DNA from 2 places in the Mycobacterium sp. NGS50 genome. Region 2 is predicted to be linked to the other one. Evidence: riboswitches for the same ligand, from Rfam matches in the RefSeq annotation. Region 2 holds a riboswitch; the other holds the start of a gene.
The links. A riboswitch is a leader RNA that binds a small molecule or an ion and turns the genes downstream of it on or off. The one in region 2 is predicted to bind cobalamin.
Positions count from the first base shown of each region.

Region 1: it holds a riboswitch for cobalamin, as region 2 does, so the genes downstream of both, AC5Y36_RS11890 (PPE family protein) here and AC5Y36_RS17015 (PPE domain-containing protein) in region 2, are expected to answer to the same signal.

Region 1 covers NZ_JCALCW010000014.1:12,255-20,224, reverse strand. The annotation lists gene AC5Y36_RS11900 (pyridoxamine 5'-phosphate oxidase family protein) at 140-802, opposite strand; gene AC5Y36_RS11895 (aminotransferase class I/II-fold pyridoxal phosphate-dependent enzyme) at 843-2,165, shown strand; cobalamin riboswitch at 2,194-2,358, shown strand; gene AC5Y36_RS11890 (PPE family protein) at 2,434-4,173, shown strand; gene AC5Y36_RS11885 (DUF7676 family protein) at 4,170-4,766, opposite strand; gene AC5Y36_RS11880 (ATP-binding cassette domain-containing protein) at 4,763-6,493, opposite strand; gene AC5Y36_RS11875 (FecCD family ABC transporter permease) at 6,490-7,536, opposite strand; gene AC5Y36_RS11870 (ABC transporter substrate-binding protein) at 7,533-7,970, opposite strand, start outside.
Region 2 covers NZ_JCALCW010000023.1:60,777-77,183, forward strand. The annotation lists gene dacB1 (D-alanyl-D-alanine carboxypeptidase DacB1) at 1-440, shown strand, start outside; gene AC5Y36_RS16955 (DUF899 domain-containing protein) at 442-1,128, opposite strand; gene AC5Y36_RS16960 (TetR/AcrR family transcriptional regulator) at 1,208-1,813, shown strand; gene AC5Y36_RS16965 (sugar porter family MFS transporter) at 1,893-3,317, shown strand; gene nagA (N-acetylglucosamine-6-phosphate deacetylase) at 3,314-4,456, shown strand; gene AC5Y36_RS16975 (DMT family transporter) at 4,456-4,770, shown strand; gene AC5Y36_RS16980 (GNAT family N-acetyltransferase) at 4,815-5,147, shown strand; gene AC5Y36_RS16985 (carboxymuconolactone decarboxylase family protein) at 5,150-5,641, shown strand; gene AC5Y36_RS16990 (class I SAM-dependent methyltransferase) at 5,638-6,249, shown strand; gene AC5Y36_RS16995 (fatty acid desaturase) at 6,251-8,269, opposite strand; gene yhjD (inner membrane protein YhjD) at 8,409-9,437, opposite strand; gene trpS (tryptophan--tRNA ligase) at 9,434-10,438, opposite strand; gene AC5Y36_RS17010 (exodeoxyribonuclease III) at 10,435-11,277, opposite strand; gene AC5Y36_RS17015 (PPE domain-containing protein) at 11,289-12,911, opposite strand; cobalamin riboswitch at 12,949-13,113, opposite strand; gene AC5Y36_RS17020 (ferredoxin-like domain-containing protein) at 13,181-14,071, shown strand; gene AC5Y36_RS17025 (precorrin-8X methylmutase) at 14,068-14,736, shown strand; gene AC5Y36_RS17030 (precorrin-2 C(20)-methyltransferase) at 14,733-16,244, shown strand; gene cobM (precorrin-4 C(11)-methyltransferase) at 16,241-16,407, shown strand, end outside.

The DNA.
Region 1 (7,970 bases), on a different contig from region 2:
TAAAGCCTAGCGCATGTCGCCGATCACGTGCCACCAACCGGGGGCCGGGCACTCGACCCAGGCCGCGCCGAGTGGGATATCCCCGACGCTCGCCCGGCGTGTCACGTCGTGAGGATGCCACTCGGCGTGGTCAAGCCGATCAGTGTGGCCTCCGGTAGGACGTCAGGTAGTGCGGCAGCGCGATGGCCGGGTCCAGGTCGTCGGCCGGTTCGGGCGGGCCGGCCACCAGCGTCAATGGCACGACGCCCGCCCAGTGCGGCAGCCCCAGGTCTTCGGCGTCGTCGGCCGGGCCACCAGCGCGCACCTTGGCGGACACCTCGACGAGATCGACGGCGAGCACCGCGGTCGCCGCCAGCTCGCGGGGGTTGGCCGGCCGGGTATCGGCGGCCCGGCCCGCAACGACGTGATCGAGCAGTGCATCGAGCGCGCGACGCTTCTCGCGCTGGTCGTCGACGAGACGCGCGGCGCCGAGGACCACCACCGAGCGGTAGGACATCGAATGGTGCAGCGCCGAGCGGGCCAGCACCAGACCGTCGACCAGGGTGGCGGTGACACAGACCGGCAGGCCCGCGGGGCCGGCGGCCAGCACCGGACCACTGCCGGTGGAACCGTGCAGGTACAGCGTGTCGTCGATGCGGGCGTGGGTGGTCGGCAGCACCACCGGGTAATCCCCGCGGATGTAGGCCACATGACAGATGAGTGCCTCGTCGAGGATGCCGTGCACGGTTTCGCGGTCGTAGCGTGCCCGTTCCCGATACCGGGTGGGGGTGGTCGTCGAGGTCGGTGCATAGGTCTCGGTCATGGGATTGCCCTTAATTACGTACTAGTACATAATGATGTTCGTGCCAGTACAATACACGATCGGTGGTTCCGGTGCGGAGGCCATCGCGGCGAGCATCGAGGACGGCATCTCCCGAGGAGCATTGGTGCCCGGCGCCGCGCTGCCGCCGATCCGAGCGCTGGCCACCCACCTGCAGGTGAATCCCAACACCGTTGCCGCCGCCTACCGGCTGCTGCGTGATCGTGGTGCCGTTGAAAGCTCGGGCCGACGCGGCACCCGGGTGCGGGACCGGCCTGCGACCACGCCACGGTCATTGCTCGGGCTGGCGGTGCCGCCGGGGGTGCGCGACCTGTCCACCGGCAATCCGGACCCCGCGCTACTGCCGATCCTCGAGGCCCCGCCGCGACAGCCCGGGGCGCCGGTGCTCTACGGGCATCCGCCGATCGCACCGGAACTGGCGGCACACGCCCGCGCCGCGCTCGGCGGCGACGGCGTCGCCGCCGAGCATCTCGCGGTGACCTACGGGGCACTGGACGGAATCGAGCGGGTGCTCGCCGCCCACCTGCGCCCGGGAGACCGGGTGGCGGTGGAGGATCCGGGCTGGGCCAATCTGCTGGATCTGCTGGGTGCGCTGGGGCTTTCGCCGGAACCGGTCGGCGTCGACGATGACGGACCGCTGCCCGCGGATCTGGCCGGCGCGCTGCAGCGCGGTGTGCGCGCGGTGGTGGTGACCAGCCGTGCCCAAAACCCCACCGGCGCAGCTGTATCCGCGCCCCGGGCCGAGGTGCTGCGAAACCTGTTGGCGACCCGGTCAGATGAGGTGTTGCTCATCGAGGACGACCACTGCGCCGGCATCGCCGGTGTGGGGCTGCACCCGCTGGCCGGATCGACGCGGCACTGGGCATTCGTCCGGTCGGCGGCCAAGGCATACGGCCCGGACCTGCGGCTGGCCGTGCTGGCCGGGGACCGGCGCACCGTGGAGCGGGTGCACGGCCGCCAGCAGCTGGGGCCGGGATGGGTCAGCCACCTGCTGCAGGATCTGGCCGTCGATTTGTGGCGCGACGAGACAACTACCGGACTGGTCGGCCAGGCCGAAACGGCCTACGCGCACCGCCGTTCGCTGCTTTGCGGAGCGCTGGCCGACCGTGGTCTGGTTGCGCATGGCCGCTCCGGGCTCAACGTCTGGATTCCGGTGCCCGACGAGACGGCGGCGATGACCCGGCTACTCGCGGCGGGGTGGGCGGCGGCGCCGGGCAGCCGATACCGGATCGGCAGCGCCCCGGGGATCCGGGTGACGATCGCCGGGCTGCACGATGCCGATGTCGATCCGCTGGCCGATGCGCTCGCCGAAGCGGTGCACGGCGCCGGTCCGGTGAGCGTGTGACCGGCTGGATTCGGGTCATGCAATAATTCCGCAGGTAAGGCGATGACGTTGCAGGAAGCCGGTGTGAATCCGGCGCGGTCCCGCCACTGTCATCGGGGAGCGACCCTCAACCGCCACGGCTCTTTGCGGAGTTGGAAGGCGAGGCGAGCTGTGATCCGAGAGCCAGGATACTGGCGTCATCGCGTCCTGCGACCCGGGGCGGTGTACCCCGAGAGAGCTGACGAACACCCATGTTTCGCTTTTCTCGGGTGGCTGCCGGCGGTCTGCGATGACCGCGCCGATCTGGATGGCCGCCCCACCGGAAGTACATTCAACGTTATTGTCCGCCGGACCCGGGCCGGGGCCGCTGTTGGCATCGGCAGCCGCCTGGACTGCGCTGTCCGCCGAGTACGCCGCCGTCGCCGATGAGCTGACCGCGCTGTTGGGGGCGGTGCAGTCGGGCGTGTGGGAGGGACCGTCGGCCGAGGTGTACGCGGCAGCTCATGCCCCGTACCTCGGGTGGCTGCTGCGTGCTGGGGCCGATGCGACGGCGGCGGCCGCCCAACAACAGGCGGCGGCCGCCGCCTACAGCAGCGCGCTGGCGGCGATGCCGACAACGGCCGAATTGGTCGCCAACCATGCCACCCATGCCGTGCTGATCGGTACAAACTTCTTTGGGATCAACACGATCCCGATCGCACTCAACGAGGCCGACTACGCCCGGATGTGGGTGCAGGCCGCAACCGTGATGACGGCCTACGAGGCGACCGCCACCTCCGCCGTGGCGGCCGCGCCCCAGCTCGAGCCGGCGCCACCGGTGCTCAAGGCGCACTCGACGGCGGCCCAATCCGCAGACGCCACACCGCCGGAGCCACCGCAATGGTTCCTCGACTTCGCGAAGTGGCTGGAAGGACTCGTCCCTCAGCCGCCCTACCCCGACAGCGGCGAGTACCCGCTGTACGCGGAGCTGCTGGAGTTCTTCGACAAGATCGGGTTCGGCGACATCTCCGACCCGCTGGCGCAGTGGTTCGCCAGTCTCGGGGGTTCATCGTGGTTGCCGCCGGCCGGGGTGCCCGGATCGTGGCTGGGCTGGACCGGCAACCCGCTGAGCTATCTCAACCCGGCCTACCTGGCCTACATCCTCTCGGTGCCGCTGGACCCGGGGTCTTACATCGCGTTCACCAGCATCGTGATCATCGACGATCTGTTGGCGATCATGTACACCGCGTTGTTCAATCCCCAAGCCCTGGTCCTGGTCGCACCGCTGGCGTTCATTGAGATCGTCGGGTCGACGATCGGCAACACCGTGCAGGCGCTCAACTACCTGATCACCCAGACGGTGCTGTTGCCGGCGCTGTTGCCGCTGTTGGCCGGTTCGGCTGTGCTGGCGCCGGCGGGGGTGCTCGGCGGTCTCGGCATCGGAGCCTTGGCGCACCTGGCACCCGCCGTTCCCGCCGTGGGCTCATCCGTCCCGCCGTCGCTGGGGGCGACTCTGGCCCAGCCGGTTTCGGCACCGGCGCCGACACCCACATCGGCACCGGCCCCCGCGCCGCCGCCGGCGCCGGCACCGGCCCCCACCCCGCCGAGCGGTGCCCCGCCGCCGACTCCGGCAGGGCCGCCGTCGGTGAGCATGCCGGCCGCGATGTACATGGTCGGCGACTTGGGCCTGGGTGCCCGACGCGCGGCGGGCACCAGCGCCCGCAAGAGGCCGCTGCCGGATCCGGACAGTGCCGATATCGCTGTGGCCGAACCGGCTTCGGGGCAGGCGAGTCCGCAACGGCGCCGGCGCCGGGTGAAGACCGGCATGCTCGGACGCGGGTACGAGTACATGGATCTAGAGCCCGATCCCGCACCGGAGCCGGCGTTGGTGACGGCGTCGGATCGCGGTGCTGGACGGCACGGTTTCGCCGGCACGCATCAGATAGCCACCGTCCGGCCGGCGGGGCTCACCACGCTGGTCGAGGACAGGTTCGGCGGCGGCGCGGTGAGCCCGATGATGCCCAACACCTGGACGGCGGACGAGCCCTAACCGCCGCAGCGGATCCGATTCCCGCTGCGGTCCAACGGGTCCGATCCCAATCCCAGGTACTTGTCGCGCAGCTTGTCCCACAACTCGAGCTGGGTCCAGTCGGGTTCGTCGCGCATCTGCTGGTCGTTGGTGAGGAATGGATTCGGCAGCATGACCGTCATCATCTGCTCATCGCGCCCGTTGTAGAGACGCACGCCCCAGGACATCGGGTGGCCGTCCTTGCCGATCCGGCGATACAACTCGGCGCGGGTGCAGCGGCGAATGCGGCCCAGCTCGGTACCGCTGGCGCGGTGCTTGCCGATGCACAGGTGAAAGTGCCAACGGCCGAAATCGACGGTGGCGTAGCCGTCGAGCATCGAGATCCGCTTGGGTGCGTTGGGTGCGGCCACTTCCCAGGCGGCGCCCTGCATGATGATGCCGAACCAGATGTCGTCCCAGTATTCGTCGAAACACAGGTGCAGCAGTTCCAGCAGGCTGTTCTGGTCGGTGGGCAGCGGCCAGAGTTGTTCGCGGCCGCGGTCTTCGGTGTCGACGATCGGGGGATCGGCGATGACGCTCGCGGTGTCGGCTGCTGTGACAGTGTTCTCGGTCATGAGGTTCCCTTCCTGTTTCGGTCCTGGCGAACCTGGGGTTTGCGAGTGAGCACGCAGTCGCCGCACAACCCGCCGCCGGGCGTGCGGTAGAACAGGCAGCAGGTTGTGCGCCGGTAGCCGGTGCCGGATGCGGCGAAACGCACGGCGCCGGTGAGCCGTTCGTCTGCGCACAGGGTGCGCGCGAGTTCCCAGCCCGGCTCGGTTGCCAGGGTGCGGGCGGCTCCGAGAACCGCGGACGCGGCGTTGCCGCGCAGCAGCAGCTCCGAGATCGGGCCGAGCCGGCGCACCGCGTCGGCCAGCGGCGCCAGATGCCGGTCCAGGATCATGTCGGCCAATCGTGGCTGCAGGTTTTCCCCCTGCCAGGCCAACGGATTCGGCAGGTGCAGCCGAGCGGTGCCGTCGGATTCGCGGTACCACAATTGTTCGGGAGCCAGATCCACCAACAGTCCGTGCTGGGCGAGCGCACCCAATCCGATCGACCAGAGCCGCGCCGCGTGCCCCAGGAACAACGTTGACACCGCCACCCGGCGATCCGCGGACCCGAGGCGCTGCGCGACGTCATCGACCGCCTGCGACAGCAGCCGCTGGTCGGTGTAGAGCCGGGTTACCGCGTGCCAGCAGGCACCATCGGCCGGCCCGGTCGAGACCGCGAAATAGGGGCTGACGGCCGACAACTCGCCCAGCGCCGAAACCGTGTGGGCTTCGGGCGCGCAGCGCAGTGAACTCGGTGCCCGCCCGCGCAGCAGCTGCGGCAGATCACGCAGTGCGACAGTGTCGGCATCAGCGCCGGAACGCACCGTGACAGCGTCAGGATCGGCGGCGGTGACGATAGCTTCGGAGGTTTCGGTGGGCGTCGCCGCATGCCACCCCTCTCGTGACAGCACCCGGATCAGTGCGGCACGCAACGGCTCCGGGGCGTCGACGCGAGCGGTCCGAGCGCCAGTTCCGGTGCCGAATGCGAACATGCCGCTGGCCGAGTCGAAGCGCAACGTGTCGGTGTCGAACATCGCGCCGATGCGCCCCGCCAGCATCAATTCCTCACCGACGGTATCGGTCAGGGTGCCGGCCGGATCCAGCAGCCAGACCCGATCGGCCACCCGCAACGCCAGCTCCAGGTCGTGGGTGCTCAGTATCACCGCCAACTGCTGGTCGCGGGCCAGCTCGCGCAGCAACCCGAAAAGACCGGCCCGCGAAGACACATCGAGGAAGGCGGTCGGCTCGTCGAGCACCAGCAGCCCCGGCCGCTGGGCCAACGCCCGCGCGGTCAGTACCCGCTGGCATTCACCGTCGGAGAGCTCCGCCGCCGGCCGATCGGCCAGATGCTGCGCGCCGGTGGCCGCCAGCGCCCAGTCCACGATCTGCTCGTCGGCCGGACGCAGCCGGGCAGCCAATCCCAGGTGCGGAATGCGGCCGAGCCCGACCAGTTCCCGGGCCGACAGCAGCCCCGGTTCGATCCGCTCGGTCAGCACCACCGCGACCCGGCGGGCCAGCTCGTCACGGGGCAGCCCGGTGAGGTTGGCGCCGTCGAGCAAGACACGGCCGTCGAGCGCGGGCTGCAGCCCGGCCAACGTGCGGATCAGGGTGGACTTGCCGGCGCCGTTGGGGCCGATCAGCACGGTGAGTTCGCCGCGGCGGGCCCGTGCCCCCAGCCCGGTTGCCACCGTCACCGACCGGCGCCGGGTGCGGTAGCCGATTGCCAGATCAACAAGTTCAACCGCCGGCGTCATGCGGGCAACCCCGATCCGCGACGGGTCCGCAGCAGCACGGTGATCACAACCGGGGCTCCGACCAGCGCCGTGACCGCGTTGACCGGAATCACCAGGTTGCTACCCGGCACCTGGCTGACGATGCCGCACCCGAGCGCGGCCGTCGCACCCAGCAACGTCACCGCCGGTACCACCACACGATGATCGGAGGTGCCGACGGCGATGCGGGCCACATGCGGTACCACCAGGCCGAGGAAGGCGATCGGCCCGCAGAACGCGGTCGTCACACCGGCCAGCAGCGACGCCGAGCCGACCGTGATGACCCGCGCCCGGCGCACGTTGATACCCATCGTCGCCGCGTAACTCTCGCCGAGCAGCAAGGCGTTGAGCGGCCGGATCGTCAGCGTCGCGGCGACCAGCCCGACCGTCACCAGCGGTAGCAGTAGCCGCAGATCGGCCCAGCCGGTTCCGGCGAAGCTGCCCAGCCCCCACAGCAGAAACTGCTGCACCCGCTGCGGGTCGGCGTAGACCATCGCCAGACTCACCAACGCGGTGCTGGCCGCGCCCAACATCACCCCGATCAGCAGCAGCGTCGCCGCCGAACGGGTCCAGCGGGACAGCGTCAGCACCAGGGTCAGCATCGCCGCGGCACCCAGCGCTGCCGCGATGACCCCACCGGCGCGGCTGGCCCCGGCCATACCGGCGGCGAATCCAGCGCCGGCCGCCCCACCGAGCAGCACCACCAGCGCCACGCCGAGGCTGGCGCCGGAACTGACGCCGAGAATGTAGGGGTCGGCCAGGGTGTTGCGGAACAGCGTCTGCAGTTGCAGGCCGGCAACCCCGAGCGCGGCCCCGGCGGCCAGCGCGGTGAGCACCCGGGGCAGCCGCATGTTCGCCACGATCACCTGCCAGCGGGGATCGGAGGGTTGCATGCCCAACAGCACCCGGACGGTGTCGGCCAGCGGCACGCGCACCGGACCGAGCACCAGCCCCAGCAGCGCCAGCGCCAGCACTGCGGCGGCGAGGCCGGCCAACACCAGCGTGGTGCGCGTCGGTGTTCTCATCGGGCCACTCGTTGGTAGAACTCGAATGCATGGCCGGGGGCCAGCTCGGGGTGCAGGATCGCAACCAGGTCGCCGAGCAGCAGATCCGGTCGCGCCGTCCCGCGTTCCCAGTAGGTGTTGTGACCTTGCGTCCCGACGGCCTTGGTCGCCGACCACACCTGTCCGCTGCGGACCGCGGCGAGCTCGCCGTACCGACTGTCCTGGGACACCGCGTCGCCCACCGTTTTCCAATCGTCGGTGACCAGCCACAGGGGTGCGCTTCCGGCGCGGGCGTACACCGACTCGAAGTTCAACTGCCGGTTCTCGGCGCCGGTGTCCGCCAGCCACGGGTAGACACCGCCGGCATCGGCGACCAGGCGGCCGGAGTAGCTGCCGCCGGTGGGCATCGACCAGCTGCCCGAATACATGGTGCCGACCAGCACGTCGACCGGCGT
Region 2 (16,407 bases):
TCCCCGGCCACGGCGAGGCCCCCGGCTACGAGCTGGAAAACGACAACCAGCTGCTCTACCACTATCCCGGCGCCATGGGCGGCAAGACCGGATACACCGACGATGCCGGGCAGACGTTCGTCGGTGCGGCCAACCACGACGGGCGTCGCCTGGTTGCGGTGCTGTTGCACGGCAGCCGGCTACCGATCCCGCCGTGGCAACAGGCCGCCCACCTGCTGGACTATGGCTTCGCCACCGCACCTGGCACCCGGGTCGGCACGCTGATCGAACCCGACCCGTCGTTGCTGCCCCGAGCCGCCGAGCCCGTCGACGTCGCGGCCGCCGGCGCACTGGCCGCCGATTCGCTGCCGGTGCGGGTGGGGGTGGCCGTCATCGGAACGATCGTCGTATTCACCCTGATGATGGTGGCGCGCTCGATGAATCGCCGCCCGCAGCAATGAGTTACGACACCCCGGCACCGTAGGCGTTCGCGAGGTCCTGCGACGTCGCCCACCGACTGTAGGTCGGCTGCTGCGGCCAGCCCGGCGGCGAGTCCTGCCACACTTCTTGGCGCCCGTAGGGCAGCACGTCGATCAGCGCGAACGTATGGCCCAGTTGCTCCACACCGCGGCCGTTGGTGTGCCAGGTGCGGTACACGGTGTCGCCGTCGCGCAGGAACACGTTGAGCGCGAAGCCGCCACCGGGCGGGGCGTCGACATCGCTGCCGAACGGGCTGTCCGCCGTCGAATACCAGGGCATGGTGTTGCCGACCCGCCGGCGGTAGTCCAGCGCCTCGTCGATTGCACCCGGGGTGACGATCACGAATCGCGCGTCGTAGCTGTCCAGAAACTCCAGCCGGGTGAATTGCGACGAGTAGCCGGTGCAGCCGGGACACTGCCATTCGGCGCCCGGTGACCACATGTGGTGATAGGTGATCAGCTGGGACTTCCCCGCGAAGACGTCGGCCAGGCGTACCGGGCCGTCGGCTCCGACCAGGGTGTATTCCGGCAGCTCGACCATCGGAAGCCGACGGCGCTGCGCGGCGATCGCGTCCAGTTCCCGGGTGGCGGCCTTCTCGCGGGCGCGCAGTTCGTCGAGTTCCCGACGCCAACTGCCGGCGTCGACGATGGGGGGCAGCGGGGAGGTCATCACAACTCCTTGATCGATGTTCACGCCGTACACATGCTAATGTTCACACCGTACACATGAGGTGAAAGGCGGGTCAAGGGTGCTGGACACGACGCGGCGCAGCTATCACCACGGCGATCTGGCCGCCGCGCTGGTGGCGGCGGGTCTGGACGTGACCCGCACCGGCGGGCCCGACGCGCTGTCCCTGCGTGAGGTGACCCGCCGCGCCGGGGTCTCCCCCAACGCCGCCTACCGCCACTTCGCGGACCGCCAGGCGCTGCTGTCGGCGGTATCGGCGGCGATCCAGCAGCAGATGGCCGCGCGGATGGCGACACCGACCGCGCGGGTCGACGACCCGGTGGCAGTGCTGCGGGCGGTCGGGCTGGGCTACATCGAGTTCGCGCTCGCCGAGCCGGGCTGGTTCGCGGTCGCGTTCTTCGGTGCCGATGCCGAATCACCCGAGGCGCCGGACGTGGCCGGCTCCCCGCCGTATCGCGCGCTGGTCTACGCCCTCGATGCGATGGTGGCCGCCGGCGTGCTGAGCCACGAGCAGCGGGCCGGGGCCGAATGGCCGTGCTGGTCGGCGGTGCACGGCTTCGCCGAACTGGCGCTGCGCGGCCCGCTGCGGTCCACCGGCCGCCAGGTTATCGCCCGCCACGCGGCCGGCACCGTGGATGCCATCATCGCCGGCCTCTCGGCACGCTGAACCGACCGCGGCACGAGGCGCCGCCGCCCATCCCCTACCGTGGTGTGGGTATGCCGAATCCCAGCACCGGGGCCCTGACGTGAGCCCCCTCCGTACGTTGCGACGCTCGTCGCCGGTCGCGCTGCTGGTGGGCATCGCCGCAACCAGCGTCGGTGTCATCTACGGCTATGACCTGTCCAACATCTCGGGGGCGCTGCTGTTCATCAGCACCGACTTCGGGCTGTCCGCGGCCGATCAGGAGATGGTCGCCACGGCGGCGGTGATCGGATCGATCGCCGGCGCAGCCGGCGGCGGCTGGCTGGCCAACACGATCGGACGCAAGAAGTCGATGGTCGCGGTGGCCGCCGGCTACGCGGTCTTCGCGGTGCTGGGCGCGCTGTCGGTGTCGCTGCCGATGTTGCTGGTCGCGCGGCTGCTGCTGGGCGTGACCATCGGGGTGTCGGTGGTGGTCGTTCCGGTTTTCGTCGCCGAGTCGGTACCGGCCTCGGTACGCGGCTCGTTGCTGGTGGCCTACGGCCTGACCTCGGTGGTCGGCATCATCGCCGGCTACGTGATCGCCTACCTGCTGGCCGGCGCACACAACTGGCGGCTGATGCTGGGGCTGGCCGCGGCACCCGCGGTGATCGTGCTGGTGCTGCTGCTGCGGGTGCCGGACAGCGCTCGCTGGTACATGCTGAAGGGCCGGGTCGCCGACGCGCGCGAGACGCTGCGGCGGGTGGAGCCCAAGGCCGATGCCGAAACCGAACTGGCCGAGATCGCCCGCGCCCTGCAGGAAGAGGAGCAGGCACATGTGGGCGTGCTGCGCGAGATGCTGCGGCCGCCCTACCTGCGGGCCACCGTCTTCGTGGTGGTGCTCGGCTTTTTCATCCAGATCACCGGCATCAACGCCATCGTCTACTACAGTCCGCGGCTGTTCGAGAAGATGGGTTTCACCGGTGATTTCGCGCTGTTGTTGTTGCCGGCCCTGGTCCAGGTCGCCGCGCTGGTGGTGATGGCGGTCGCGCTGGTGCTGGTCGACCGGGTGGGGCGGCGGCCGATCCTGTTGGGCGGTATCGCCGCGATGGTGGCGGCCAACCTCGTCCTGATCACGGTGTTCGCTGCCGGTTCGGTGTTCGGCGACGCGCTGCCGCTGGTCAAGTTCGCCGGGGTGCTGCTGTTCACGGTCGGCTACACCTTCGGGTTCGGTTCGCTGGTGTGGGTGTATGCCGGTGAAAGTTTGCCGTCACGGCTGCGGTCGATGGGGTCCAGTGCCATGCTGACCTCAGATCTGGTGGCCAACGCCATCATCGTCGGCGTCTTTCTGACCATGCTCAATTCCCTCGGCGGTGCGGGCACCTTCGCGGTGTTCGGCGTGCTCGCGACGCTCAGCTTCGTCTTCGTCTACCGCTACGCCCCCGAGACCAAGGGCAGGCAGTTGGAGGACATCCGGCACTTCTGGGAGAACGACGGCGTGTGGCCGGTCGTCATGCCGGAGCTGCCGAGCCAGCTCGCGGAGCCGGCGTGACGCTGGTCGCCGCCGCGGCGATCATTCTCAACGGTCAGGTATGCCGACCCGGTTGGTTGCAGACCGCCGAGGGGCGGATCAGCGCGTGCGGACCGGGAGTCCCGCCTGCCGCACCCGATCTGGATTTTCCCGACGCCGTCGTGGTTCCCGGTTTCGTCGACATGCACGTGCACGGCGGCGGCGGTGCGTCCTATGGCGACCGCACCGAGATCGGCCGGGCCGCCGCGTTGCACCGTCGGCACGGCACCACCAGCACGCTGGCCAGCCTGGTCAGTGCCCGGCCCGGCGTGCTGCTCGACGCCGTGCGTGCGCTTGCCGAGGCGACCCGAAGCGGACTCGTCGCCGGCATTCATCTTGAGGGCCCCTGGCTGAGCGTGGCGCGCTGCGGCGCCCATGACCGCGATGCGCTGCGCTGCCCCGACGTCGATGAGATCCGCACGTTGCTCGCTGCCGGCGCCGGCACCATCCGGATGGTCACCCTGGCCCCCGAGCTGCCCGGCAGCGGCGCGGCCATCCGCTGCCTCGTCGAGGCGGGGGTCGTTGTCGCCCTTGGCCATACCGATGCCGACTACGAGCAGACGCGGCAGGCGATCGACGCCGGAGCCACCGTCGGGACCCACCTGTTCAATGCGATGCGGCCGGTGCATCACCGCGAACCGGGGCCGGTGCCGGCGATGCTGGAGGATCCCCGGGTGACCGTCGAGCTGATCGCCGATGGGGTGCACGTCCATCCCGCGCTGATCCGGCAGGTGGTGGACCTGGTGGGTCCGGGCCGGGTGGCGTTGGTGACCGACGCGATGGCCGCAGCCGGGTCCGGCGACGGCCATTATCGGCTCGGTGAGCTGGATGTCGAGGTGGCCGGCGGCGTGGCGCGGGTGCGGGGCACGTCGACGATTGCGGGCAGCACCGCCACCATGGATCGGCTGTTCGCAGCCGCGGTACGGCAACTGGGTTCCTCCGATGGCGCGCTGGCCGCCGCCGCGCTGATGACGTCCGGCACCCCGGCGCGCGCCGTCGGGCTGGAGCGGGTCGGCGACCTGCGCCCCGGGTTCGATGCCAATCTTGTTGTGCTAGACACGGACTTACATCCGGTCGGGGTCATGGCCCGCGGCGACTGGCAACCCGATGGAGGTGCGTGATGGCGTGGTTGGTGCTGGTGGCGTCGGGGATACTCGAGGCGGTATGGGCCACCGCGCTGGGCCGCTCCGACGGCCTGTCCCGCCCGCTTCCGTCCGCGGTGTTCAGCATTGCGCTGGTCGGATCGATGCTCGGGCTGGCCTACGCGATGCGCGACCTGCCCACCGGCACCAGCTACGCGGTGTGGGTCGGCATCGGCGCCGGTCTCACCGTCATCTATGCGATGGCCACCGGCGCCGAACCCGCGACCCTGGCCCGAGGCCTGCTCATCGCCGGGATCATCGGCTGTGTCGCCGGACTCAAAGTGGTCGGGTGAGTCGGGTTGAATAGCAGCCAGCATCCCGCCAGCGAGAGGACGCCATGACCGAGCCGACCGTCACCAACGCCGCCGAGGGACCACGCAAGGCCTACGAAATCCACGTCGACGGCGTTCGTGCCGGGCTGACCGCCTACGTCGACACCGACACCCAGCGGATCTTCTACCACACCGAAATCGGCGAAGAATTCGGCGGACGCGGGCTCGCCAACACGTTGATCGCCGCGGCGCTGGCCGACACCCGCGCCACCGGCAAGCGGATCGTGGCCATCTGCCCGTTCGTGGCCGCCTACGTCGACAAGCACGACGATTTCGACGACATCCTCGACCCGATCACCCCGCAGGCACACGCCGCCGTGCGCGCTGCGCTGGGCTGATCATGACCCGGGTCTACATCGACAAGCAGTCGCCATCTGTCTACCGTGCGTTCAGTGCCGCCGCTGCCGAGGTGCGGGCCCGGGCCGAGGATGCCGGGCTGTCGCGGACAACCATCGAGCTGGTGAATATCCGTGTCTCACAGCTCAATCGGTGCCCGTTCTGCCTGAACCTGCACAGCCAGACCACCCTGGAGAATGGTGAAACCCCGCAGCGGCTCGCGGTCCTTCCCGCCTGGCGGGAGACGACGCTGTTCAGCGATGTGGAGCGCGCGGCACTGGAAATCGCCGAGACGGTCACCCTGGTCGCCGGCGGCCATCTGACCGACGCCGAGTATGCGCGGGTGCGCGAGCACCTCACCGACGATCAGATCTCGCTGTTGATCTGGGCAGCTATCACCATCAACACGTTCAATCGGGTGTCGATCATGAGCGGCCATCCGGTGCGACGGGCACCGGCACCGGACCTCGGCGACAACGAAAGGGTCCCGCGATGACAGACAACATTGATTGGGATGCGGCCTACCGGCAAGAACAAGCACCCCCGTGGAACATCGGGAAACCGCAGCCGGAATTCGCGACGCTGATCGACCAGCCCGGCGCCGTGCGCGACGAGGTGCTCGACGCCGGATGTGGCCACGCCGAACTGGCGCTGACGCTGGCCGCCCGCGGCCACACCGTCGTCGGCATCGACCTGTCCCCCACCGCGATCGCGGCCGCCACCGCTGCCGCCGCCGAGCGCGGCCTCACCACCGCGACGTTCGCCGCGGCCGACATCACCGCGCTGACAGGCTACGACGGCCGGTTCTCCACCATCTTCGACAGCGGGCTGCTGCATGCGCTGCCCGCTGAGCTGCGCGAGAACTACGTGCGCGCCATGTACCGCGCGGCGGCCCCGGGGGCAACATTCCACATTCTGGCGTTCGGGACCGGCGCCTTTCCCGGCCGTTCCGGCCCCGGCCCCACCGAGTTCACCGAAGATGAGCTGCGCGAAGTGGTTTCGACCTGCTGGCAGGTCGACGAAATCCGGCCGGCCCACCTGCATGCCACCGTGTTCGAGCAGCCGCTACCCGGCTTCCTGGTCACCGCACACCGCGCGGAGTGACTTAGGCCTCGTAGTCGATCGTTACGGTGGGGCTGGTCGGATGTGACTGGCAGGTCAGCACGTAGCCGGCGTCAAGTTCGGCCTGCCCGAGTGCGAAGTTCTGGTCCATTTCCACGGTTCCCGCCAGTAGCTTGGCCCGGCAGGTGCCACAGGCGCCGCCCATGCACGAGTAGGGTGCGTCGGCGCGGACCTGAAGAACGCCTTCCAGAATGGAATCACCGGCGACGAGATCGACCGTGGCCTCCTTCCCGGCAAGCCGGAAAGTAACGGCGGCCGGTGCGTACGAACGCTGCGGCTCCGCCGACTTCTGGTACCCGGTGAACAGCTCCAAGTGGATACGTTCCTCGGCGACACCGTGATTGATCAGCATCTCGCGGGCGATGGTGCTCATCCCCAATGGACCGCACAGGAACCATTCGTCGACGCTGTCGGGCCGCAGGCTGGTGGTCAGCCATCGCTGCAGCTTCTCGTCGTCGACGCGCCCGCGTAAGTCCGGGGTGTGCAGCGGGTCACCGGACAGCACGTGCCGGACCTCCAACCGGTCGACGTAGCGGGACTCCAGCCGGTCCAGATCATGCCGGAACATCGTCGACTCCTTGGTGTGGTTGCCGTAGATGAGGGTGAACCGGCTTTCGGTTTCGATCTCCAGCACCGTTTCCAGGATCGACAGCACCGGGGTGATCCCGCTGCCGGCGACCAGCCCGACGTAATGCTTTTGCGCCAGCGGCTGCAGCGGTGTACCGAAGCGTCCGGTGGGAGTCAGCAGCTCCAGCACGTCGCCGGCCTTGAGCTGGTCGGCCACAAACGACGAAAAGGCGCCGCCGGGAATGTGTTTGACGGCGATGCGTAGTTGGGCCCGGGTCGCCGGCGCGCAGATCGAGTAGTTGCGCCGCACACCTTGGCCGCCGAGGTCGGTGCGCACGGTGACGTGTTGGCCGGGTTCGAAGCGGAACTCATCGCGCAACGCCTCCGGTACGGCAAACGTCACCAAGGTGCTGTCGGCGGTGATGGGATCCACCGAGGCGACCGGGATCCGGCGAAAGACGGCGTGCGAGGCGCTGGATCGGGCCGGCATCCGCACCGGAACCAGCCGTCCGAGTTTGCGGTTGAGCTCCTTCCATTCCCGGTACTCCTGCGGGTTGAGCTGCTGACCGAAGACGGTGGCGATCGCGGCTTCCCGTTCCAGGTAGGCCTCTTCATTCCGTCGCCATGTCCGCACATACCGGTAGAACGGCACCGAGGGGTGTAGATGGTGCACCAGATGGTAGTTCTGGGACAGCATCAGCGGGGTGTACAGCCACTCCATCCCGACCCGGGTCCGGGTGGCTTGGTAGCGGTTGCTGCGTTGGGTCGCCGCCAGCCCGTGATGCGGCAACCAGTCGAACCACCACACCAAAAAGACCAGCCCGATGCGTTGCGGGATGAGGAAGACCACCGCCAGCGTCCAGATGTGGCCGGTGGTGATCGCGACGATCAGCCCGACCACGCTCAGCAACAGCATCCCCAATGTCTCCGCGACTTCGGGTTTGGGTCGACTCCGCAACGTGCGGAGGATGAATCCGCCGTAGAGCAGCTCGGGAACCGGCCAGCGCAACGGCATCTGCCACCACCGGGAGTGCGACGCCCAGGCGTCCGGGTCGTTGGCGTCGTCGTTGGAGTGGCGGTGGTGCTCGATGTGCAGGAATGCGTACGTCGGAAATGAAATGATCGGCACCACCAGCAGGAATGCCAACCGTCCGATCAGCCCGTTGACCCACCGGGTGGTGCTGATCGCGTAGTGGATGGCGTCGTGTACCACGGTGAACATCACGAAGGTCACCGCGGCATTGACCATGATGGCGCTCCAGGCCGGCATCCAACCCTGAACGTAGCCCACTGTCGATACCACGAACGCGGTCAGCGCGGTCAGGTAGACCGCGACGGTCGGCACTGCCAACCGGGGTACCGACTCACCGGGATCCGGCAATGCGTGGCGCGCAGCCGGTTCCGCAGGGTGATCTGGCGCTTCGCTGATTGACATTGCGGCCTCCAGTTCGGTTCTCCTCGTGAATCTACGCACTCGGCGCCCGCGCGGATGATGTCTTGAGCGGACGAAGTTTTTGCCTGTCCTCGTCGCGCCGAGCCGATGAATGTCTGGACTTGGTCGCGGCAGGACGCCGTCAACCGTTGCGGCGGCGCATCAGCCGGGAAAGACCCAGTGCACCAACGGCTCCAACGGCGGCCGCAGCCAACGCCTGGCGCGCACTGAGACCGTCGTCCAGCTGGACCCGCGGCGTGATCACGGCCGACCCCGGCACCACGGCCGGCGGCGGGCGCAGATTCTCCGGGGACGTCGCGGCCCACGCGGTGGAGAACAGGATCAAACGTGCCGTGATGTAGGCGAACACCATCAGCCCCAGCACCGGCCCGAACGCTGCCCCTGCCGGCCCGCCCAGGACCGAGCGCAGATAGATCGACGCGACCTGCTTGAACACTTCGAAACCCACCGCCGCGATCAGCCCGGCCCGCATCGAGCTCACGAAGCTGATCGATTCGCGCGGTAGCCGGGCGATCATCCAGGTGAACAACAGCCACGACACCAGCAACGACATCAGCAGCGACGCCGCGCGCAAGATCCCGCCCAGCGCCATGAAGTCGTGCACGCCAATCCACCCCAGCAGCTTGGCCATCAACGACGGATCGCCCAGCGCCGTCAATGCCAGGGTGAGCACGATCGCCAGGAACGCCGACAGCAGCGCGGCCAGATCGGACAGCTTGGTACGCACAAACCCGGGCGGCTCGGCCCGCTGCTCCCACATCTGGCTCAGCGCCTCACGCAGTTTCGCCATCCAACCCAGCCCCGCCCAGCCGGCGACGGCCAACGCGACGATGCCCACCGAGGTGCGCGATTGGATGGCCGAGTCCATCAGGTCGATCAGCTGCTGACCGAACGCGCCGGTGACCGAGGACCTGATCCGGTCCTCGATCTGGTGCAGCAGATCGGGCCGCCGGGACAGCACGAATCCCCCGGCGGCGAAACCCACCATCAGCAACGGGAACATCGCGAAGATGGTGAAGTAGGTGATGCCCGCCGCGTAGAAGTCGCCCTGACAGTCGTTGTAGCGTTCCTGCGCCTGCATCACCCGGTCGAACCAGGGATACCGGGCACGGAGCCGCTCGAGGATTCCTGGTTCTTCCGGTCGGGTCATGACGTGGCGGCCAGGAATCCCAGTCGGTCGTACACCCGCTCGACGGTCTCCGAGGCCACCGCACGGGCCCGCCGCGCCCCGGTGGCCAAGATCGCCTGCAGTTCAGCGGGATCGTCGAGCAGTTCGTCGACCCGGGCCTTGATGGGTGCGACGAACGCGTGTACCGCGTCGGCGGTGTCCCTTTTCAGGTCGCCGTAGCCGCGTCCGGCGTAGCCGTCGACCAGCGCGCCGACCGCGGACCCGGTGACCGCGGCCTGGATCGTGAGCAGATTGGACACCCCGGGTTTGGATTCCGGGTCATAGCGGATCTCCCGCTCGCTGTCGGTGACCGCCGACCGGATCTTCTTGGCGCTGACCGCCGGATCGTCGAGCAGGCTGATCAGCCCGGCGTCGCTGGCCGCCGACTTGCTCATCTTGGCGGTCGGGTCCTGCAGGTCGTAGATCTTGGCGGTGACCTTCGGGATCATCAGATCGGGCACGACGAAGGTGTCCGGGTAGCGCGCGTTGAAGCGCTGGGCGACGTCGCGCGCCAACTCCAGGTGCTGGCGCTGATCCTCCCCGACCGGCACCAGCTGGGTGTCGTAGGCCAGCACGTCGGCGGCCTGCAGCACCGGGTAGGTGAACAGACCGACCGTGGTGGCGTCGGCGCCCTGCTTCTGCGACTTGTCCTTGAACTGCGTCATCCGCGACGCCTGACCGAACCCGGTAAAACAGCCCAGCACCCAGGCGAGTTCGGTGTGGGCGGGCACGTGGCTCTGCACGAAAATGGTGCTGCGGGCCGGGTCGATCCCCAGCGCCAGGTACTGGGCGGCCGTCACCAAAGTGCGCTGCCGCAGCGTGGCCGGGTCCTGCGGGACGGTGATCGCGTGCAGGTCGACGACGCAGAAGAACGCCTCGTGGTCGTCCTGCAGCCCGACCCACTGGGTGACCGCGCCCAGCGCGTTGCCGAGGTGCAGTGAGTCAGAGGTGGGCTGGACGCCGGAGAAGACACGGGTGCTCATGATCCGTCGATCTTGTCACGGCCGTACTCGACGGTCACCGGTGCGTGGTCCGACCAGCGCAGCGCGTAGGCCGCCGCACGTTCCACTCGCGCCGCGCCGGCCCGCGCGGCCAGCCGGGTGTTGGCCAGCTGGTAGTCGATGCGCCAGCCGGCGTCGTTGTCGAATGCTTTGCCCCGCCACGACCACCAGGAGTACGGCCCCGCCACCCCCGGGTGCTGTTCGCGCACCACGTCGACCCAGCCGTCGGCCAGCAGGTCGGACAGCCATTGCCGCTCGCTGGGCAAGAAGCCGGACTTCTTGAGGTTGCCCTTCCAGTTCTTGATGTCGTGCTCGGTGTGGGCGATGTTCCAGTCCCCGCACACCACCGCGTCGCGGTGCTCGCGGGACAGCACCGCCATGCGGGCGGCCAGCGCCGCCATGAAGCGCTCCTTCTCCAGCTGGTGCGCGGTTTCGGCCTCCCCGGTGTGGACGTACACGCTGGCCACCGTCAGCGGGGTGGCCGTGTCCGGCATGTCCAGGTCGACCTCCAGGTAGCGACCGTGCCGCGCGAACTCCACGTCACCGTCCAACCCGGTGCGCACCGCGGTGAACGGCCGACGGCTCAGCACCGCAACACCGTTGCGGCCCTTCAGGTGCGCATCGGCCGAGGCCAGGTGCCAGCCGGTGGCCAGCGCGGGCGCCAACGCGGTGGTCAGCTGGTCATCGTCGGCGCGGGTTTCCTGCAGGCAAACCACGTCCGCGGCGGTCTGGTCCAGCCAGACCAGCAGGCCGAGGTTGTCGTCGGAGCGTTGCTTGACCGCTGCGCGGATGCCGTTGACGTTGACGGTGCTGATGATCACGGGTCACGACATTAACCAGTGTCGTGATCCCAGCTGCTGGGCAGCATCGGCACCGCCGCGCCGCGCCCGGCCACCGTGGTCAACCCGGTCGGTCCGTCGCCCGGGCGTGACACGGCGCCGGCGAAACCGAGCGCACCGGCGTCGGAGTCCGACGGCTCGAGGTCCATGTATTCGTAGCCCCGGCCGAGTTGGGTGGCCTTGACCCGCCGGCGGCGCCGGGCTGCGGGCTGCTCCTCGGCGGGCACCGGTGCCGCCGGGGCCTCGGCGCTGTCGGGCTCGGGGGCCTTGCGGGAGCGGGCGCTGCTGGCCGCTGGACGCCGGGCACCGGCGGGCAGCGCGCCGGCCAGGTAGGCCAGACCCTGCATGGTTGCCGACGGCGGGCCGGCGGGCGTGGGGGGCGGGGCTCCGGGCGCCGGCGGTGCAGGTGTCGCCGCGGGAGCCGGGGCCGGAGCGGGCGCGGGCGCCGGCGCCGGTGTGGGAACCGGGGGCGGGGCCGGGCTCAGCGCCATAAACGGCGGCGGGCTCGGGATGAGCACCGGCGGGACGGGTTGCAGTCCCGCCAGCCCGGCCAGGCCCGCGAGGCCGGTCAGCATCACCGGGGCCGCCGCCAACGGCACCAGCGGGATGGTCAGCAGCGGCAGGAAGGCCGGCAGCAGGATCAGCGTCTCCTCGAGCAGGGTCTTCAGCAGCGCGATGGTGTCGGTGATGATCGTGCCGATGGCCTCGATGGTGGTGAACAACAACGTGTAGGCGATCGCTGCGGGGTTGCCGGACGAAAACGCCAAGGTGAGGTCCGCGCTGATGAACGCAAAGGTCTGCGACAGGAACGCGGCGTAGGTGCCGAAGTCCATCGGATAGCCCAGCGCGAACGCGATGTTGAACGGGTCGAGGAACGAAATCGGGTTTCCGACCCACGGCAGATACGGGTCGATCCCGTTGAGCAGCGACTGCAGGTAGGGATTCGCCATCAGCTGGTTGATCATCGGCTGCAGGTAGTTGTTGTAGAAGTCGGTGTAGCCGATCTGCTGTAACCACTGCTGGATGTCGCCCTGCTGATCCGGCGGTAGAGCTGGACCGTCGTCGGCGGCGGCGTTGGCCGTGAGGATCGTCGGTGCGGCCGTGCTCTGCGGCGCGCCGGCCACCGCCGCGGAAGCCACCGCCTGGTAGGTGCTCATCACGGTGGCGGCCTGCACCCACATCCGCGCGTAGTCGGCCTCGTTCAGGGCGATCGGGATGGTGTTGAGGCCGAAGAAGTTGGTCGCCAACAACAGCCCGTGTACGGCATGGTTCGCGGCCAATTCGCCCAGCGTGGGCATGGTCGCCACGGCGGCGGTGTAGGCGGCGGCCGTGGTTTGCTGTCCGGCGGCCATCGCGGCCGCGTTGAGACTTTCCTGCGACAGCCACGCCAGGTACGGCGCGTGGGCGGCCGCGTAGGTTTGCGCGCTGGGTCCTTCCCAGGCCCCGGCCGTGACCGCCCCCAGCAGCGCGGTCAGCTCACCGGCCGTCTCTTCGTACTGGGTGCTCAGCACGCTCCAGGCGCCCGCGGCCGCCAGCATCGGACCCGCTCCGGGACCACTGGACAGCAGGGTCGAATGCACCTCGGGAGGGCTGGCCATCCAGATGGGCGCGGTCATCGACGTTCGTCGGCTCTCTCGGGGTGCACCGCCCCGGGTCGCAGGATGCGATGACGCCAGTGTCCTGGCTCTCGGATCACAGCTCGCCTCGCCTTCCAACTCCGCAAAGAGCCGTGGCGGTTGAGGGTCGCTCCCCGATGACAGTGGCGGGACCGCGCCGGATTCACACCGGCTTCCTGCAACGTCATCGCCTTACCTGCGGAATTATTGCACCAGGCCTCGTCTGCCACGATCAATGGGCGAAATCCACTGACCGGAAAGCGATGCGCATGCCGACCTCATCCGCCCAGGGCGGTCGCACCCGGACCGACCTGTGCCCGGGTGCGCTACGGCCCTGGCCTGCCGGGGACGGACTGCTGGTCCGGCTGCGGCTGGTGGGGGGACGGCTGCCCGTCGCGTCGTTGACCCGGCTCCTGGCGGTCAGCGACGAGTTCGGCGACGGGCGACTGCACCTGACCAAACGCGCCAACCTGCAACTGCGCGGGCTGCCCGGGCGCGACCGCCAGCTGGATCCGGCGGTGCTGTCCGCTCTCGAGGCGACCGGGTTGTTGCCGTCGCGCACCCACGAACTGGTCCGCAACATCCTGGTTTCCCCGCAGAGCGGATACGGCGGCGGGCGGGCCGATCTGCGCCCGGTAGCCCAACGGCTGGATGTGCTGCTGTGCGGCGATCCGCGATTCGCCGGGCTGCCGGGCCGCTTCCTGTTCACCCTCGACGACGGGCGGGGTGATCTGCTCGACCGGCTGACGGCACCCCGGGGCACCGATCTGGGCCTGGTTGCGCTCAGCGAGACCGAGGCCCAACTCCGCATCGGTCAGCAGTGGGGCAAGGTAGTGCGCGTGGAAGACTCCCCCGGCCACCTTGCCGCGCTGGCGCAGGCGTTCCTCGCCGCCCGCGGGAACGGGGTGGATGCGCCCTGGCACATCCGGGAGTTGACCGCGCCGCTGGTGCCTGCCGGCACCGCCGATCCGCGGCTACCCGCCCCGGGCGGCCCGCTGCACTACGGTGCGGTGCCCGGCGGCATCCATCAGGAGATCCCCGGCGGGGTGCTGACCGCCGACCTCGCACGCGCGTTGGCCGAGACCGGCGGCACCTCCGACCTGGTCGTGACGCCGTGGCACGGCATCCTGATCCCCCGAACACAGGAGACGATTGCGTGACCGGCCCAGCTGGGCGCCCGACCCGGCGCTACCCGTACATCGATGACGGCCCGGCGATCTACGTCGAATCGTTCGCGACGATCCGGCGCGAGTCCGACCTGTCGCACCTCCCCCCGGCGGCCGAAGGGCTCGCGGTGCGGATGATCCACGGGGCCGGTCAGACCGACGTGGCCGGTGACCTGGTGATCCACCCCGACGCCGTTCCGGCCGGGCGCGCCGCACTGGCCGCCGGCGCACCGATCCTGTGCGACACCCGGATGGTGGCGGTCGGGGTGACCGCGGGCCGGCTGCCGGCCGGCAACGAGGTGTTGTGCTATCTGCGCGATGACCGGGTTGCGGCGCTGGCCGCCGACTGGGGAACGACCCGTTCGGCGGCGGCGGTCTCGCTGTGGGAGCCGGTACTGGCCGGTGCCGTCGTCGCGATCGGCAATGCGCCGACCGCGCTGTTTCACCTGCTGGAGCTGATCCTGGACGGCGGTCCGCGGCCGGCGGTGATCGTCGGCTGCCCGGTGGGTTTCATCGGCGCCGCCGAATCCAAGGATGCCCTGGCGGCCCTGCACGCCGACCACGGCATCGATATCCCGTTCATCACGGTCCGGGGCCGACGCGGCGGCTCGGCGATCACCTCCTCGGCGCTGAATGCGCTGGCGTCGGACGCCGAATGAGCGGACGGTTCTACGGGGTGGGGCTGGGCCCCGGCGATCCCGAACTGATCACCCGCAAGGCCGCGCGGATCATCGGCGCTGCCGACGTGGTGGCCTATCACGCCGGGGTCAACAAGGCGTCCTACGCCCGGACCATCGCCGCTGACCTCATCGCCGACGACGTGATCGAGGAAGAGTTGCGCTACCCGGTGACCACCGGGGTCACCGACCATCCCGGCGGGTATGCCGGGGCGCTCGCCGATTTCTACGAGGCCTCCGCGGCACGGCTGGCCGCCCACCTGACCGCGGGACGCACCGTGGCACTGCTGACCGAGGGCGACCCGCTGTTCTACGGCTCGTTCATGTACATGCACGACCGGCTCGCCAGCCGCTTCGACACCGAGATCATCCCCGGCGTACCGGCATTCAGCGCCGCCACCGCCGCGCTCGGCGCGCCGCTGGTGCGCCAGACCGACGTGCTGACCGTGCTGCCCGGCACCCTGCCCGAGCACGAACTCGCGGCGCGACTGGCCGACACCGACGGCGCCATCATCATGAAGCTCGGCCGTACCTTCCCCGCCGTGCGGCGCGCCCTGTCCGCCGCCGGACGCCTCGAGCACGCCCGCTACGTCGAGCGCGCCAGCCATCCCGAGCAGCGCTGGCTGCCGGTCACCGACGTTGATGAGACGACGGTGCCGTATCTGTCGCTGATCGTCGTCGACGGCGACTCCCGCAATGGGCGGCGCTCACGCACCCCGGCCGACCAGGTCGCCGTCGCCGTCGAGTCGGCTCCCGCCGCCGAATTGCTGGTCGTCGGGCTGGGCCCGGGACCCGACGGCTGGCTCACCAGCGAGGCGACCGACGCGCTGGCCGAGGTCGACCATGTGGTGGGCTATCGCCCCTACGTCGCGCGGGTCCCACAACGTGAGGGGCTGCGGCGGCACTCGTCGGGCAACACCGTCGAGCTGGACCGGGCCCGCTTCGCGCTGGATCTGGCGGCACGCGGTGAGAAGGTGGCGGTGGTCTCCGGCGGGGACGCTGGGGTGTTCGGCATGGCGGCCGCGGTGTTCGAGGCCTTGGATGACGGTGAGCGGTATCGCGATGTTGCGGTGCGGGTGCTGCCCGGAGTCTCCGCCGTGCAGGCGGTGGCCGCGCGTGCCGGCGCTCCGATCGGGGCCGATTTCGCGGTGCTGAGCCTGTCCGACCGGCTCAAGCCGTGGGCGGTGATCGAAGCCCGCCTGCGGGCGATCGCCGACGCCGACCTGGTGCTGGCGATCTACAACCCGGCATCGCGTGCCCGGCCCGACCAGATCGCAATCGCACGCAAAGTGCTGCTGGAACACCGCTTTCCGCAGACCGTGGTGGTCATCGGCCGCGACATCGGCCGGGCCGACGAGTCGCTGACCGTGACCACCCTGGGCGAGTTGGACACCGACGCGATCGACATGAAATGCCTGCTGCTGGTGGGGGCGTCGTCGACGAGGGTGACGCCGTCGGGCCGGGTGTGGACGCCACGGTGGGTGCGATGAGGACGCCGGTCGAGTTCGTCGGCGCCGGTCCGGGCGCTGCGGACCTGCTGACGGTGCGTGCCGCCCGACTGCTGGCCGACGCCGAGGTGGTGCTGTACCCGGGCAGCTACCTGGATCCGGATGTGCTCGAAGTTTGTTCTGGTGCGGCCGAACTCGTCGACAC